2 regions of the Ralstonia pickettii genome follow, and region 1 is predicted to be linked to the other one. Evidence: predicted binding sites of a transcription regulator. Region 1 holds the regulator's gene; the other holds the start of a gene.
What was found. The regulator FliA, encoded in region 1, starts transcription of late flagellar genes. The targets are predictions, from matches to a motif close to CTAAAGTTTNNNNNNNNNNNGCCGNTA.

Region 1 (7,348 bases):
TTTGCCGAGCGCGTGGAAGCCCAGGCCCGCAACCTCCGTGCAGAACAGCAGAAGGCCGAAGCGCCTGTGAAGGCCCGCATCGACGCGCAAGCCGACGCAGGCAAGGCGTCCGACATTTTCGTCCGCGTGGAGGACACGATGGCCAAGCCCGAAGCCCCGCGTGATGACGTGAGCCTGCAGCGTTCGGCCTTCCAGGCCGACGTGAAGGAAAGCATCCGTGCCGAGACCGACGTGATGACCCGCCGCATGGTCGGCGAGATCGAAACGCTCAAGAGCACGCTGAACGACGCCATGTCGAGCCTGGCCTCGCTGGGCGTGAAGCTGGGCGACCCGGTGCGTACGCGCCTGTTCCAGACCATGCTCAACGCAGGGTTCTCGGCGCAGCTCACGCGCTACGTGCTGGAGAACATGCCGCAGCACGACACGTACGAAGGCGCGCTGGATTTTGTGCAGCGTGCGATTGAAAAGAACCTGAGCACCGTGTCGGATGAAAACAGCCTGCTCGACCAGGGCGGCGTGTTTGCCCTGATGGGCCCGACCGGCGTGGGCAAGACCACCACGACCGCCAAGCTGGCCGCACGCTTCGTGCTGCGCCATGGCGCCTCACGTGTGGCACTGCTGTCGACCGACAGCTACCGGATCGGCGGCCACGAACAGCTGCGCATCTACGGCAAGATCCTGGGCGTCTCGGTGCATGCCGTGAAAGACGCGCAAGACCTGAGCCTGGCGCTGAACGACCTGCGCGAGAAGCACGTCGTGCTGATCGACACCATCGGCATGAGCCAGCGCGACCGCGCCGTGTCCGAACAGATGGCGATGCTGCACGCCGTGGGCCCGTCGATCAAGCGCCTGCTGCTGCTCAACGCTGCCAGCAACGGCAAGACGCTCGATGAAGTCGTGGGTGCCTACCGCGACGCCAACCTGGCCGGCTGCATCCTGACCAAGATCGACGAGGCCGCTTCCGTGGGCCACGCGATGGACGTGATGATCCGCCGCCGCCTGCCGCTGCACTACGTGTCGTACGGCCAGCGAGTGCCGGAAGACATCGCGGTGCCGAACAAGAAGCTGCTCATCCACCGCTCGTTCCGGGCCGGTGCGGAGCAGTCGTCGTTCACGCTGGATTCGGACGAATCGCTGCTCGTGGCCCAGGGTGCGGTGTCACGCAACGCAGGCAACCGCGAACCCGGCCTGGCCGCTTTCGATTTCGCCTGACAAGGGGGCGACCATGACGACGCCATTCGCCAAGGATCAAGCCGCAGGGCTGCGGCGCATGCTCGGTCATGCCGCTGCCCGCCGCGTGCTCGTGATCGGCGCGGAAGAGCAGGTCGATGACTTTGTCGACAACCTGCGCATCGCGCTGTCCGGCATGGGCCGCGATACCGCTGTGGTGAGCGCGCAGACCGTGCTGGCCATGGCCGGTGTGCTTGAGGAGCACGACGAGACGGCGGATGTGACCCTCGTGGCAGCGCATTTCGGCACGCGGGCGCTGGGCACCGTGGCCGAAGCGTGCGACGACGTGCTGCTGACCTTCTCGGATGGTCCGGAAGGCATCAAGAGCGCTTACACGCTGCTCAAGAAAACCGCCGTGCTGCAAGGCGGCGCCGGCATCCGCACCGTGGTGTGCGGCGCGCATTCGGTGGATTCCGCCGTGCGCGTGTTCGGCAACCTGGCCAACACCGTGGGCCAGTACCTGAACACCCGGATCGATTTCGCCGGCTACCTCCCCGAGGACCGGCACGTAGAACTCGCGCTCTCGCTCGGCAAGCCCGTGGCGAGTGCGTTTCCCGCATCGCCTTCGGCCATGGCCTTCCGCCAGCTTGCCGAAGAAATGTTGAGCTGGGCCAGCGCCGAGGCCCAAGCCGGTGATGGCAGTGCGCCGTCACGGGTGGTCATGTCGGCGCGGGCACCGGCTCAGGAGCCGGCAGATGAATCGGCGCAAGCAACGTCAATGTCGGCATCGACAGCGACACCCGGCGCCACCGCACGCGCGGCCGAATTGGTTTATTGAGGCGCAGCATGAACGAAGCGTCAAAGGCAGGCATGGATATGTACACCGCAACCGGTCGCAAGACCAAGTCCGACGAGATGGCCACGTACGCACCGCTCGTGCGTCGCATTGCCAACCAGATGATGGTCAAGCTGCCGGCCAGCGTTGAGCTGGACGACCTGATCCAGGCCGGCATGATGGGCTTGCTCGACGCGCTGTCGCGCTATGAGGAAACGCAGGGTGTGCAGTTCGAGTTCTACGCGGCCCAGCGTATCCGCGGCGCGATCCTGGACGAACTGCGCGGCTCGGATTGGCTGCCGCGCGGCCTGCGCCGCAACGCGCGCACGATCGAGCAGGCAATCCAGAAGCTCCAGCAGCAGAAGGGCCGCGCGCCCACCGAAACCGAGATTGCCGCAGCGCTGGGCATGTCGCTGGCCGAATACCAGAAGCAGCTGGTCGACCTGCAAGGCAGCCAGCTGCTGTATTACGAAGATTTCGATCGCGAAGACGCCGACGCCTTCATCGAGAACCGTGCGCCCGAGAACGACGCCACGCCGCTGGACCAACTGCTGGACCACGACCTGCGCGAATCGGTGGTCGCCGCCATCGAGGCACTGCCCGAGCGCGAAAAGCTCATGATGAGCCTCTACTACGAGCAGGATCTGAACCTGCGTGAAATCGGCGCCGTGATGGGCGTATCGGAATCGCGCGTGTGTCAGATCCATAGCCAGGCGATTGCCCGCATCCGCTCGCGGCTGCGCGATCGTGCGTGGCTGCCGACGCCGACCTGATCCGATATCACCCGAGCGCCGCCGCCAATGGCGAGCGACGCCGGGTCTGTGCCTGACCTGCCAGTTTCTTACTGCGCGGCCAGCGAGTCATCTCGCGGCCGCGCTTTTTCTTTCGGCACGTCGGTTACTTCGGGCACGTCGGTCACGAGCCGCGACGCGGCGGCATCCCACACGCGGGTCTCGCCGTGCTTGAAGAGAAGGAAGCGCTCGGCGGGCACGTTGGCGGCCTTCAGCGCGTGGGCCAGGTCGGTGATGGGCTGGTCCAGCGCTTCGTCCGTCAGCTCGAACGTGCCCCAATGAATGCCCACGGCCTGCCGTGCGCCGATGTCTTGCATGACCTGCACGGCTTCCGCCGGGTCGATGTGCTGCGCCTTCATGAACCAGCGCGGCTCGTAGGCGCCCACGGCAATGGCCGCCACATCGAAGTGGCCGAAGCGCGTACCGATGTCGCGCGTGTCTTGCGAATACCCCAGATCGCCCGAGAACCAGAAGCGCAGGTGCGGATGCAGTAGCGCCCAGCTGCCCCACAGCGTCCGGTTGCGGTCGTACAGGCCGCGCGCGGACCAGTGCTGCACGGCGCAGAAGTGCGCGGCGAAGGGGCCGAAGCGGGCTTCGTCGTCCCAGTCGAACGCGCGTACGTTCGGTTGGTCGCCGGCCAGGCGCGTGCCGCGCACGTTGCGCGCAAACCAGCGGTCGATGCCCAGCGGCACGAAGAACATCGGCGCACCGCCGGGCTGGCGCATCAGCGCCCGCACGCTGGCGCGGTCGAGGTGGTCATAGTGGTTGTGCGAGATCAGCACCAGGTCGATATGCGGCAACTGCTTGAGCGACAGCCCTGGCGGTTGATGGCGGCGCGGCCCGGCAAACGGCAGCGGCGAGGCGCGCTTTGAGAACACCGGGTCGGTCAGCACGTTCAGCCCGTCGATCTGCAGGAGCAGCGTTTCGTGGCCGATCCAGGTCAGTTGCGGCTGGCTCGGCGGCTGATGGATGGCACCGAGGTTGGGCGCAACGCAGGAGAGGTCTTGCGTCGGCGGCTTGGGCAGCTTCAGGCGGCGGCGCTCGCGTTGCCATTGCCAGAAATCGGCGTCGGGGCGCGGGTGCGGATAGCGGTTGCGGAATCCGTCCGGCGTGTGGTGCGGCTTGGCGGGGTTGTAGTCGGGATTCTTCATGGCATCGGAGCGGGTCAGCGAAGCACAGAGATGAGAAGGATGACGTCAGTATCAAGGAATCTTTGATTTCCGGTGCCGGGGCAGATGCACGCGACCCGTGAAGTCACCATCGCGCACCTGCATTTCAGAACGCAAAATATGTACACAAAAAACGTATGTAATTGTTGACAGAAAAATGGCGCCCATCCAAGATTCCGGCGAATACGCGGCATCACGCCGCATGAATGCTGGCGGATCGAACCCGCCCCATCCGCCTAAAGCACGCTCCCGGCACTGACACGGGGGCGGCCCAGGAGACAGACAATGCGCCAATCCCCCGGCCAACCCTCGCTCTCTTCGTCGACAATCACCGGCGCCGCTGGCGATCCCGTCAACGAATTTCTGCCGCTGCCACGCCTGTTCGCGCTTGGCCTGCAGCACCTGTTGGTGATGTACGCCGGCGCGATCGCCGTGCCGCTGATTGTCGGCAATGCGCTCGGCCTGTCGAAGAGCGATCTCTCCTATCTCGTCAATTGCGACCTGTTTGCGGCTGGCATCGGCACGCTCATCCAATCGCTCGGTTTCCTGATGTTCGGGATCCGCCTGCCGGTCATGATGGGCGTTACGTTTGCGGCGGTTGCGCCCATGATCGCCATCGGTGTGGAGCCCGGCATGGGGCTGCCCGGCATCTTCGGGGCGTCGATCGTTTCAGGCGTGTTCGGGATTGCCGTGGCGCCGCTGATGGGGCGGCTGCTCGGCCTCTTCCCGCGCGTGGTGACGGGCACGGTCATCATGCTGATCGGTTTTTCGCTGCTGAGCGTCGGGATCAACTGGGCCGCGGGCGGCCAGCAGATGATTCCGCAGGTGGTGGACGGCGTGCGCCACATGGTGCCGAACCCGGCGTTTGGCGATCCGTTCGGCCTCGCCATTGCGGCGCTCGTGCTGGTGACGATCCTGCTGCTGACCAAGTTCGGCAACGCACTGCTGTGCAACATCGCCGTGCTGCTGGGTATCGTGACGGGCACGCTGGTGGCGGCGGCGTTCGGCAAGGTGTCGCTCGCCGACGCGAGCGCCGCACCCCTGATGACGCTGGTGACGCCGTTCTACTTCGGTATGCCGAAGTTCGAGCTGTCGGCCATCATCTCGATGTGCATCGTGATCGTGATCACGCTGGTGGAGTCGACCGGCATGTTCCTCGCGCTGGCGCACGTGGTCGGCAAGCCCATCTCGCGTAATGAACTGACCAACGGCCTGCGTGCCGATGGTCTGGCGACGGTGGTGGCCGGGGTGTTCAACACGTTCCCGCATACGTCGTTCTCGCAGAACATCGGGCTCGTGTCGATCACGGGCGTGCGTTCGCGCTATGTGGCGGCCGCCGGCGGGGTGTTGCTGATCGTGCTGGGGCTGTTTCCGAAGCTGTCGTACGTGGTGGCATCGGTGCCGCAATACGTGCTGGGCGGGGCGGGCATCGTGATGTTCGGCATGGTGGCCGCAGCCGGCATCCGCATGCTGGGCATGGTCGATTTCCAACAGCAGCGCCACAACCTGCTGATCATCGCGGTGTCGGTGGGCTTTGGCATGATGCCGACGCTTGCCCCAGCCTTCTTCCATCACTTCCCGGACTGGACGCGCCCGATCACCCACAGCGGCATCGTGATGGGCACGCTGGTGGCCGTGGTGTTGAACGCCTGGTTCAACGGCATCCGCGGCTCGCACGAAGTGATGCACGGTGCAGCCGCAGCCGCGCATTGATCATCCAACGCCCGCGCTGCACCGCGGCTCAGGTTTCTCCGGCAACGGAGACGCGGTATGCGGTGTGCTGCCGATAGACCTGGCCCGGGCGCAGCATGACTGTTTCGGCATCGGGCATGTTGACCTGGTTCGGAAACGCACTCGCTTCCAGGCATAAGCCGCTGCGCTGCGCGTGCGTGCCCGCCAGCTTGTGGCCCGAGTAGAACTGAAGCCCGCGTTGGTCTGTGAGCACCGTCAGCTCGCGGCCGCTGCCGGGTTCATACAGACGCGCGACCGGACGCACATGCGGACGACCGTCCGAGGCCGAATTGCGCAGCACGAAGCAGTGGTCGAATCCCCCGGTCTGCGCCAACTGTGCGTTAGGCCAGTCCAGCCGTGCCCCGATGGGCGCCGCCTGCCGAAAATCGAATGCCGTGCCGGCGACACTCACTGCCCGTGTCGGGATCAGCTTGGCATCGACTTCCAGATAGGCATCGGCATCGATCGACAGGATGTGGCCCCTGATGTCGGTGCGGGGTTTGCCGCTCAGGTTGAAATACCCGTGGCTGGTCAGGTTGATCGGCGTGGGCGCATCGGTCCGCGCTTCGTAGTCGATCGACAGCGTGCCATCGTCGGCAAGCGCATAGCGAACCTGCACGGCGACATTGCCCGGGAATCCCGCATCGCCTTCCGCAGACGTGAGCCGCAGGACCAAAGCGCCGTCCTGATCGTCGGCGTCCCATCGTGCCCGATGAAACCCGCTCGCTCCCCCGTGCAGCAGATTGCTGCCCTCGTTGCGGTCGAGCGCGTAGTCGATCCCGTCGAGCGTAAAGCGCGCGCCGGCAATCCGGTTGGCCCAGCGTCCGATCAAGCCCCCAAGATAGCTTCCCGATTCAAGGTAGGCGGCAGGCGTCGCATGGTTGAGAAGAATCTCGCCCAGACGCCCGCCGCGGTCCGGCGCCTGCCAGGAGACGAGCGTCGCCCCGAGGTCGCTGATCGAAACGCGCATGCCCAAGGCATTGCGCAGCGTGAACAGCCGAACCGGCTCACCGTCCGGCAAGTGCCCCCATGTTGCTGACGAGATGGCGCCGTCGAGCGGCGCGTGTGCGGACAGCGCTGGCGCGATGCTCATGATTGGCCCTCTGCGATGGTGCGTTCCTGGTATTCGCGTGGTGTGCAATCCAGCTCGCGGCGGAATACGGCGTGCATATATTGCGGGGAAGTAAAGCCGCAGCGCACCGCCACTTCGGCAGTTGCGACATCACGGCTGGCCAGCATGTGCTTGGCCGCGTCGAGCTTATGGCGAAGGATTTCCTGGTGCACGGTGCAATGCAATTCACGACGAAAGTGTTCTTCGAGCGATGACCGCGAGATACCGACGTAGTCCGCGACCTGCTCGGTCTTGATCCCTTGGCAGGCGTATTGCCGAATGAAGTGCCGCGCCCGCATGACGTACGGGCTGGCAAGCGGCTGGTGCCGGGACGACGCCAGCACGTTGATGCCCACGGGTGGTACGAGAATCTGCCGGCCTGCCAGGCGGGCGCCGCCCAGCATCTGATGCAGCAGATGTGCGGCGGTGCGACCCATCTCCACGGTGCCCTGAATGACCGATGACAACGGGATGCGGCTGAGCGTGCGCGTGAGCGGATCGTTGTCGATGCCGATGATGGCGATTTCTTCCGGTACGGCGA
Region 2 (7,348 bases), 700 kb from region 1:
AGCCGGAGATGGACGGCAGCGTCGTCGGCCGGGGCAGCTTCCTGGCAGCCCAGCAACTGGCGATCGCGTACCAGATGCAGAGCCAAGCGCTCGCACGCAAGTCCGAGCACTATCTGACGCTGTCAAAACAGCTGCAGGACGCGTCGTCTCAATAACGCGCCATGCTGCCGTAAGCGTTGCTGGCGTTGGTGGCACGGCGTGCCGTGTCGATGCGCTTCTGCAGGCGGTCCAGGCGCGGATACACCATGGCGCGCACGCGTGCGTCATCTTCCAGAATGCGCACGAGCAGCGTGCGCTTGCGCTCTACATCGGCACGCGAGAGCTGCGGATGCGGTTCGGAACGGCGCAGCGCATCCACATAGGCGGCGCTTTCGCGTTCCAGCGTACTGACGACTTCCCAGTTACCCACTTCGGCCGCGCTGACCATTTCAGCGGTCAGACTTGCGATGGCTTCGTAGCAGGCGAACCGACTTTCGCTGTCCTTGATCGGGATGTTGCGGTGCATATTGGCTCCAGTTGGGCCGAATTCAGTCAAAGGTCGCTTTACTACAAACGACGTGCAATCAGCTCACAACGCTGAGGTGGCTGTTTGCCGCAGCAGCACCCGGTTGGCCGGCTTGGCCGATGGCGAGCCACGCATCCTGCAGCGGGACCAGCAAAGCATCCACCTCCGCGAGGATCGTCAGATCGTTGTTCGCGTTCGCCAACAGCAGCCGGCGCAGCATGTAGTCGTACAGATTGTTCAGTTGCACGGCAATCTCGCCGCCGCGCTGGTGATCCAGGCTGGCCTGCAGCCCCTGGCCGATGATCGAGATGGCCTTGTCGAACGCCCGCACCTTGGCCAGCACGTCGCCGCGCTGCATGGCGGCACTGGCCAGGTTGATGGCGGCCCGCGCGCCTTCAAACAGCATGGCGATCAGGCGGTGCGGATTGGCGTCTACCACGGACGTCTCGATGCCGACTTGCGCATAGGCACCGATGGCACGGCGTGCAGCGTACATGGAAATGGTCCTCGCTGTAGTCTGTTTTGTTTTGGGTTGTGCTCTAAACCTAAACCCGGCTTAGTTGTTGCTCGAAGTTTGCTTTGTAATGGCCGCAAGCTGCGTCGTCAGGTAATTGCTGGTGTTCGTCATGCTGGCCACCGCGGAGGACAACGCATTGAATTGCGTGTAGTACAGCGCTTGCTTGTTATCCAGGCGCGTCTGCATGGCGGTGATCTGGCTGGCAAGCGAAGTCAGCGAACTGTTGATCGAGTCGGTCTCGTTCTGCAACATGCCGCTGGACGACAGCAGGTTGTTCATCACCGTGTTGAGTTGGGCAGCGTAACCGCGCTGCACCGTAACCGTGCCGCGAGCGCCCAGCGGGCCGCCTGCAATCTGCACGCTCAGGCCATCCGTGGCGGAACCCGCAATCCCATACAGGCTCTGACCCGAGCCGGTCGCGGCCGCACCGTTGATGGTGCCCTGCACGTCCACACCATTGGTCGACGTCGGGCTCGCGCCGAAGAGCGACGAAGCCCCCGCGCCCGATACCGAGACCGCCGACACCGAGCCAAACTGGCTATCGGTAATGCTCAGCACGCCGCCGGCATTGGCCGACACCGATGCGTTGACCTTGGCGTTCTGCAGCGCGGTCGAAGCGTTGATCTGACTTTGAATCTGTGTGGCCAGCGTCGCGGCCGTGTAGCTGCCGGCCGCCAACGTCACGTTGACGGACACCCCGCTGATGTTGAACGCGAGCGTGTCGTTCACACCTGCCGTGATGGTCGTGTTGGCGGCGGCCGACCCTGTGAGCGTGCCCTGCGTGGCCAACTGCGTCACGTTGATGGCGTAGCTGCCGGCCTGCGTGGAATCGGAGAACGTCGGCACGCTGACGAGGGAGTCGGTGGCCGTGCCGGTACCGGCAAACAAACCGGCAACCTGGCTGGGCGACTTTGCAATGGCAGCCGACAGCTTGGTGTTGTCCACCGACAGCGTGCCGTCGGAGTTCATCGTCACGCCCACGCTGCCGAGCGACTGGTAGTTGCCGTTGCCGACCGCCTGGCCCAGCACGTCGGTAATCTGGTTGATGAGCGTCTTGGTACTCACATCGCCAGCCAGCGGGCCGTTGTTGGCCTTGTTGGCGGTATCGATGTTGGTGAGCCCGTTCAGTTGCGTACGCAGCGCGTTGTAGCCGTTCACGAAGTTGGTGACAGCCGTGGTGGTGGCGGTCGGATCGTTCGCCACCGTCACGTTGGTGCTGCCCGTCTTGGACAGCGTGAACGACGTGCCATCCACCACGTTCGACAACGTGTTGGTCGGGCTTTGCACGGCAATGCCGTTGATGGTGGCCAGGGCATTCTGGCCCGTGGTCACCTCGGTCAGGTTCTGTGTGCCGGCCGGATCTTGCGAGAGCAGCGATTGCAGCGTCGAGTCGCCCGACACCGAAATCTTCATCTCCGAGCTGGAACCGCCCGCAGTGGACGTCAGCACCAGACGGTAAGGGCTGCCGCTGCCATCGTTCACGATGCTGGCCGAAACACCCAGGTTGGCCGAGTTGATTGCATCGCGGATGCCCGCCAGCGTGTTGTTGGACGAGTTGATCGTGATCGAGCCACCCGCCAGGTTGCCGTTTTGCGTGAACGTCGAGCCGGTGTACTTGCCGCCGGAAAGCGAGCCCCCCGACACCGTGCCGAACGAGAACGAAATCGTGGTCGATGCGCCGCTGCCGATGGCGGTGGTGGTGGAAGCTTGCCCCTGCGCCGCCAGCACCTGCGATTGCGCAAGCTGCGTGACATTGACCGCGTAGGAACCTGCAGGCGCCGAGCCCGTCACCGACGCGCTCAGCATCGAGGTGTCGTAGCCGCTGGCCTTCATGGCGCTGTAGTTCGACGCGCTGGTCAGGCTCGACAGCGCGGTCTGGAAGGTCGACAGCGCACTCTTGAGCGACCCCACAGCCGACAGCTGCGTCTGGTACGAGCTTTGCTGCGTCTGCAACTGCGTCAGCGGCTGGCTCTCCACCTTCATGAGGCTGGTCACCAGCGAATTGACGTCGATGCTCGTCCCGATACCGGGAATGGAGATCGGCGGTACGTAGTTGCTGGTCGAGGAGGAGGTAGTGGTAGTCGCCATGATCGGGTCCGATAAGCATCTGCGCCGGCGGAAGTCTCTCTACACAACGGCACTGGCTGCCGCTTCTTTAGGGCCGGTTATGCAGGCGCCACCCACGAAGAAGTGGGGTATCCGACAAAAGAAAAAAGGCCGACGCCCCGAGGAGCGCCGGCCCTTGGCCCAACCGCCAGGCGGCTGGACTGCATTCAACTGCCTGATTAGCCCTTCAGCAGGCTCAGAATGCTGTTCGGTGCCGAGTTGGCTTGCGCCAGCATCGCCGTACCCGCTTGCTGCAGGATGTTCTGACGCGTCATGTTCGACGTTTCCGACGCATAGTCCGTATCGATCAAGGACGACTTGGCTGCCGACAGCGCAGTGTTGTTCGACGTCAGCGTGTTGATCGTCGAGGTCAGACCGCTTTGCTGAGCACCCAGGTTGGCGCGAGCCGCCTTCAGGTTGGTCAGGTCGGTGTCGATGGCTGCCTGTGCGGCGGTCGCGTTGGCGGTCGAGGTCACGCTCGTGCCGGTCAGCGTGCCGAAGCTCGCCAGGTTGGCGTTAGTGACCGTGGTCACATCGGTCGACGCATTCTGGCCGTATTGGAACGTCGTGGACGTGACCGAACCGTCGAACAGCTTGTTGCCGTTGTAGTTCGCGTTGGTCTCGATGTTCTTGTTGGCGGTGGCCAGCTTCTGGTATTCCTTGTCCAGGTTGGCCTGGTCGGTGGTCGACAGACCGCCGTTGTTGGCTTCCACAGCCAGTTGGCGCATACGTTGCAGGTTGTTTTCAACCTGGCCCAGGTACGAGTCGGCCGTTTGCAGATACGACATCGCCTGGTTGGAGTTCTGGATACCTTGCGTTTGCGAGTTCAGCGTGGTGGTCAGGCTGGAGGCCACAGCATAAGCAGCGGCGTCGTCCTTGGCGCTGTTCACGCGCAGGCCGGTCGACAGACGTTCCAGCGAGGTCTGCAGGGCATCCTTCGATGCCGACAGTGCTTGCTGCGTTTGCAGGGACGAGATGTTGGTATTAAGGCTGAGGGACATGACGGCTCCTAAGTTTCCCGATGGTTTGTTGCCCGTGTTTGCTAATTCCGGCTAGGCCGGGCAACGTGACCTGCAACTTGAAGGGGATCAGGTCTGCGTTGTACTCAGGTTATCGGTGGCCTCTGAGGAAAGTTTAGGGTCGCCTTGACAAATTTGTGCGTCGGCGGCGGTTTGGGCTTGCGGCCGCCTGACTTGCGACACCCCTCCAAAAGAGGCGGTGCGCCTGCTTCTTGGCCGGCAGGCCCTCGGCTATACTCGTTCGATCAGTTCATAGGCGCCTGCATCTCTCTATATAGAGCGCCACATACGGCACAGATGGGGAGTTGCAAGCCCGCCGGACGGCCCAAGGCCTGCCGGCGGAAAGAAGAGCTCGAAGCGAGCCCGCGTTTGACCCGCAACACCCACCATGCTCAATGTCCTGATCGTCGAACCGCACGATATTGCCCGTGTCGGCCTGCGCCAGATCCTCAAGGATTCACGACTGGCCCGCCAGATCGAAGCCGTGCCGGACCTGCGCGATGCCAACAACGACCTCCTCGCCCAGCGCGAGTGGGACGTCATGCTCTTCTCGGTGGAATCGGCCACCGGAGACGAATTCCAGACCATCAAGACCGTGCGTCAACAGCACGCCCGCCTGGCTGTCCTGGCGCTGGGTCGGCACCCTGAAGCGCTGCTGGCCGTGCGGGCCCTCAAGGCGGGCGCCGCCGGCTATCTGCCGATGGACGCGAGCCAGCCGCAGCTTCTGGCCGCTGTCAACGCCATCTCCAAGGGCAAGAAATACTTGCCTTCGGACCTTGTGGAAGTCCTGGCCGACAACCTGAATGTCGACTGGGACAAGCCCCGCCACGACATCCTGTCCGACCGCGAATTCCAGACCCTGCGCATGCTCGGCTCCGGCCGCACGCTGGGCGAGATTGCCGAGGCACTGCAGATCAGTGTCAAGACAGTGAGCGTCTATCGGGGGCGCGTGCTCTCGAAGATGAAGCTGCGCAACAACGCCGAGCTGACCATGTACGTGGTCAGCAACAGCTTGCAGATCTGAGCACGCTATGAGAACCGCGGGACACGCTCGCCGTAACGGCGGGCGTTCTCGCGCACGAGGTCCTGCACCGCTGCCGGCTCCAGCGGCCGCGTCAGCAGATAGCCCTGAAACTCGTCGCAGCCGACTTCGCGCAAGAATTCAAGCTGGCCGAGGGTTTCCACGCCTTCGGCCACGGTCTTCATTCCCATGGCTTGCGCCATCATGATGATGGCCCGCGTGATGGCCGCGCGCTCGACCACGTGCGGCAGGTCTTGCACGAACGACCGGTCGATCTTCAGCGTATCGATCGGGAAGCGGTGCAGATACGACAGCGATGAATATCCGGTACCGAAATCGTCCAGCGCCAGCGATACGCCCATCGCGCGCAGCTCGGTCAGCAGCGCATGCAATGACGGATCGTCGCGAATCAGAATGCCTTCGGTCATCTCCAGCTCGACCGCGTTGCCGGGCAAGCCGCTGGTCAATAGCGCGCCACGCACCATCCCGCTCAACTGCCCGGAACTGAATGCCTGGCCCGACAGGTTGATCGACATGCGCAAGTCCGGCAGCCCGATGCGGCGCCAGCGCGCAAGCTGGTCGCAGGCGGCGCGCAGAATCCAGCGGTCGATCTCGACGATGAGGCCGGTTTCTTCGGCGTCCTGAATGAACTGGCCGGGCATCAAGCGGCCGAAGTCGGCCGAGTTCCAGCGGATGAGCGCTTCCACGCTGACGATACGGCCGCTCCTTACATCCACGCGCGGCTGGTAGTCGGCGTAGAACTCGTTGCGGTCGCCCGCGCGGCGCAGGCCCGATTCAATGCGGAAGCGGCGCGAGACGCGGTCGTCCAGGTCGCTGGTAAAGGTCTGGAAGTTATTGCGCCCACGCTCCTTGGCCAGGTACATGGCGGCGTCGGCCTTGCGCAGCAGCGTGTTCGGATCGTCGCCGTCGTGCGGTGCCACGGCAATCCCGATCGACACGCCCAGATACAGCTCCTGCCCCTCAATATGGAAGGGCGCGCTGATGGCCGAGAGGATGCGCTCGGCCACGCGCCGCGTGCCCAGGCCATCGAGCGCCTCGAGCATGACGACAAATTCGTCGCCACCCAGGCGCGCGACGGTGTCGGCTTCACGTGCGCAGGCCTGCAGGCGGGCCGCCACTTCGCGGAGCAGCATGTCGCCAAACTGGTGGCCCAGCGTGTCGTTGACGTTCTTGAAACGATCCAGGTCCAGAAACATGACCGAGACGCGTGACTGGTTGCGGCGCGCAAGCGCCAGCGCGTGCTCCAGCCGGTCTTCCAGCGCAGAGCGGTTCAGCAGCCCGGTCAACGTGTCGTGCGTAGCGAGATGTCGGATGCGCTGCTGCGCTTCGCGGATCTGCGTGATGTCGACCAGCGACACCAGCACCGAATAGGGCGTGGCGCCGGCTTCCGAGGCGCGCGCCGAGGCCGTCATCGAATGGCCGCCATCGGCAAACAGTGGCGTCCAGTTGCTGGAAACCCACACCGTGCGGCCATCTACGCAGTGCATTCCGAAAATCTGGTTCAACTGCGGCTGGCCCTCGGCGATCACGTCCTGATCGGGCCAGTCCGCCTCGTGGATGGAGGCGTCGAATTCGTCCACGGCAGAGGTGACCACCGTGGGCAGCAGGCGCCCCACCAGCGCTTCCACCGGCAAACCCAGCAGCCGCGCGGCGCTCGGGTTGGCATAGGTGACGCGGCGATCCGCCCCGCACACGAGGATGCCCTCCGTCAGCGCATTGACCATCGACAGCAGGTCCAGCTTCGGGCAGAAGCCCGGCAGTGCGCCGCGTGCAGGACAGTCAGCCGGCAAGCCATCGGCATCGACGTGCGCAAGGTCAACACGGGTGGGAAAGGGCAAGGAATTCAAGGCGGCTTCCGGCAAGGCAACGCAGATATGCAGGGCCGGAACGTACCGGCGCCTTCCCTTATTACAACGGCAGGCGCGGGCAAATCTTTCGGGCCAGCGTCACTTTTCGGCATGCCCCTGCACCGGCGGGGACGGAGTGCACTGCGGCAGGCCTCATCGCCCCAAAAAGTGACTCTTTATTTACTTATGGCGCGAACTACAGGCGACACCGTCCACCGCAAACGCCCGAGATAAGCGGGATTGACCGCGTTTCTTGCTGGAATGAGCTGGACAGAGGTGGGGAAGAATGCCATCCGAGAACCCGACTCTGTA

Region 2: the regulator FliA is predicted to act here: its motif matches at 3,155-3,181, upstream of fliD (flagellar filament capping protein FliD).

The regions. Positions count from the first base shown of each region.
Region 1 covers NZ_CP104382.1:392,997-400,344, forward strand. The annotation lists gene flhF (flagellar biosynthesis protein FlhF) at 1-1,212, shown strand, start outside; gene N5B55_RS18530 (MinD/ParA family ATP-binding protein) at 1,226-2,008, shown strand; gene N5B55_RS18535 (RNA polymerase sigma factor FliA) at 2,017-2,778, shown strand; gene N5B55_RS18540 (MBL fold metallo-hydrolase) at 2,847-3,947, opposite strand; gene N5B55_RS18545 (nucleobase:cation symporter-2 family protein) at 4,251-5,678, shown strand; gene N5B55_RS18550 (aldose epimerase family protein) at 5,707-6,789, opposite strand; gene N5B55_RS18555 (XylR family transcriptional regulator) at 6,786-7,348, opposite strand, start outside.
Region 2 covers NZ_CP104382.1:1,229,778-1,237,125, forward strand. The annotation lists gene N5B55_RS22235 (glycosyltransferase family 2 protein) at 1-155, shown strand, start outside; gene N5B55_RS22240 (flagellar protein FliT) at 149-505, opposite strand; gene fliS (flagellar export chaperone FliS) at 564-1,001, opposite strand; gene fliD (flagellar filament capping protein FliD) at 1,062-3,110, opposite strand; gene N5B55_RS22255 (flagellin N-terminal helical domain-containing protein) at 3,308-4,129, opposite strand; gene N5B55_RS22260 (LuxR C-terminal-related transcriptional regulator) at 4,536-5,171, shown strand; gene N5B55_RS22265 (putative bifunctional diguanylate cyclase/phosphodiesterase) at 5,177-6,913, opposite strand.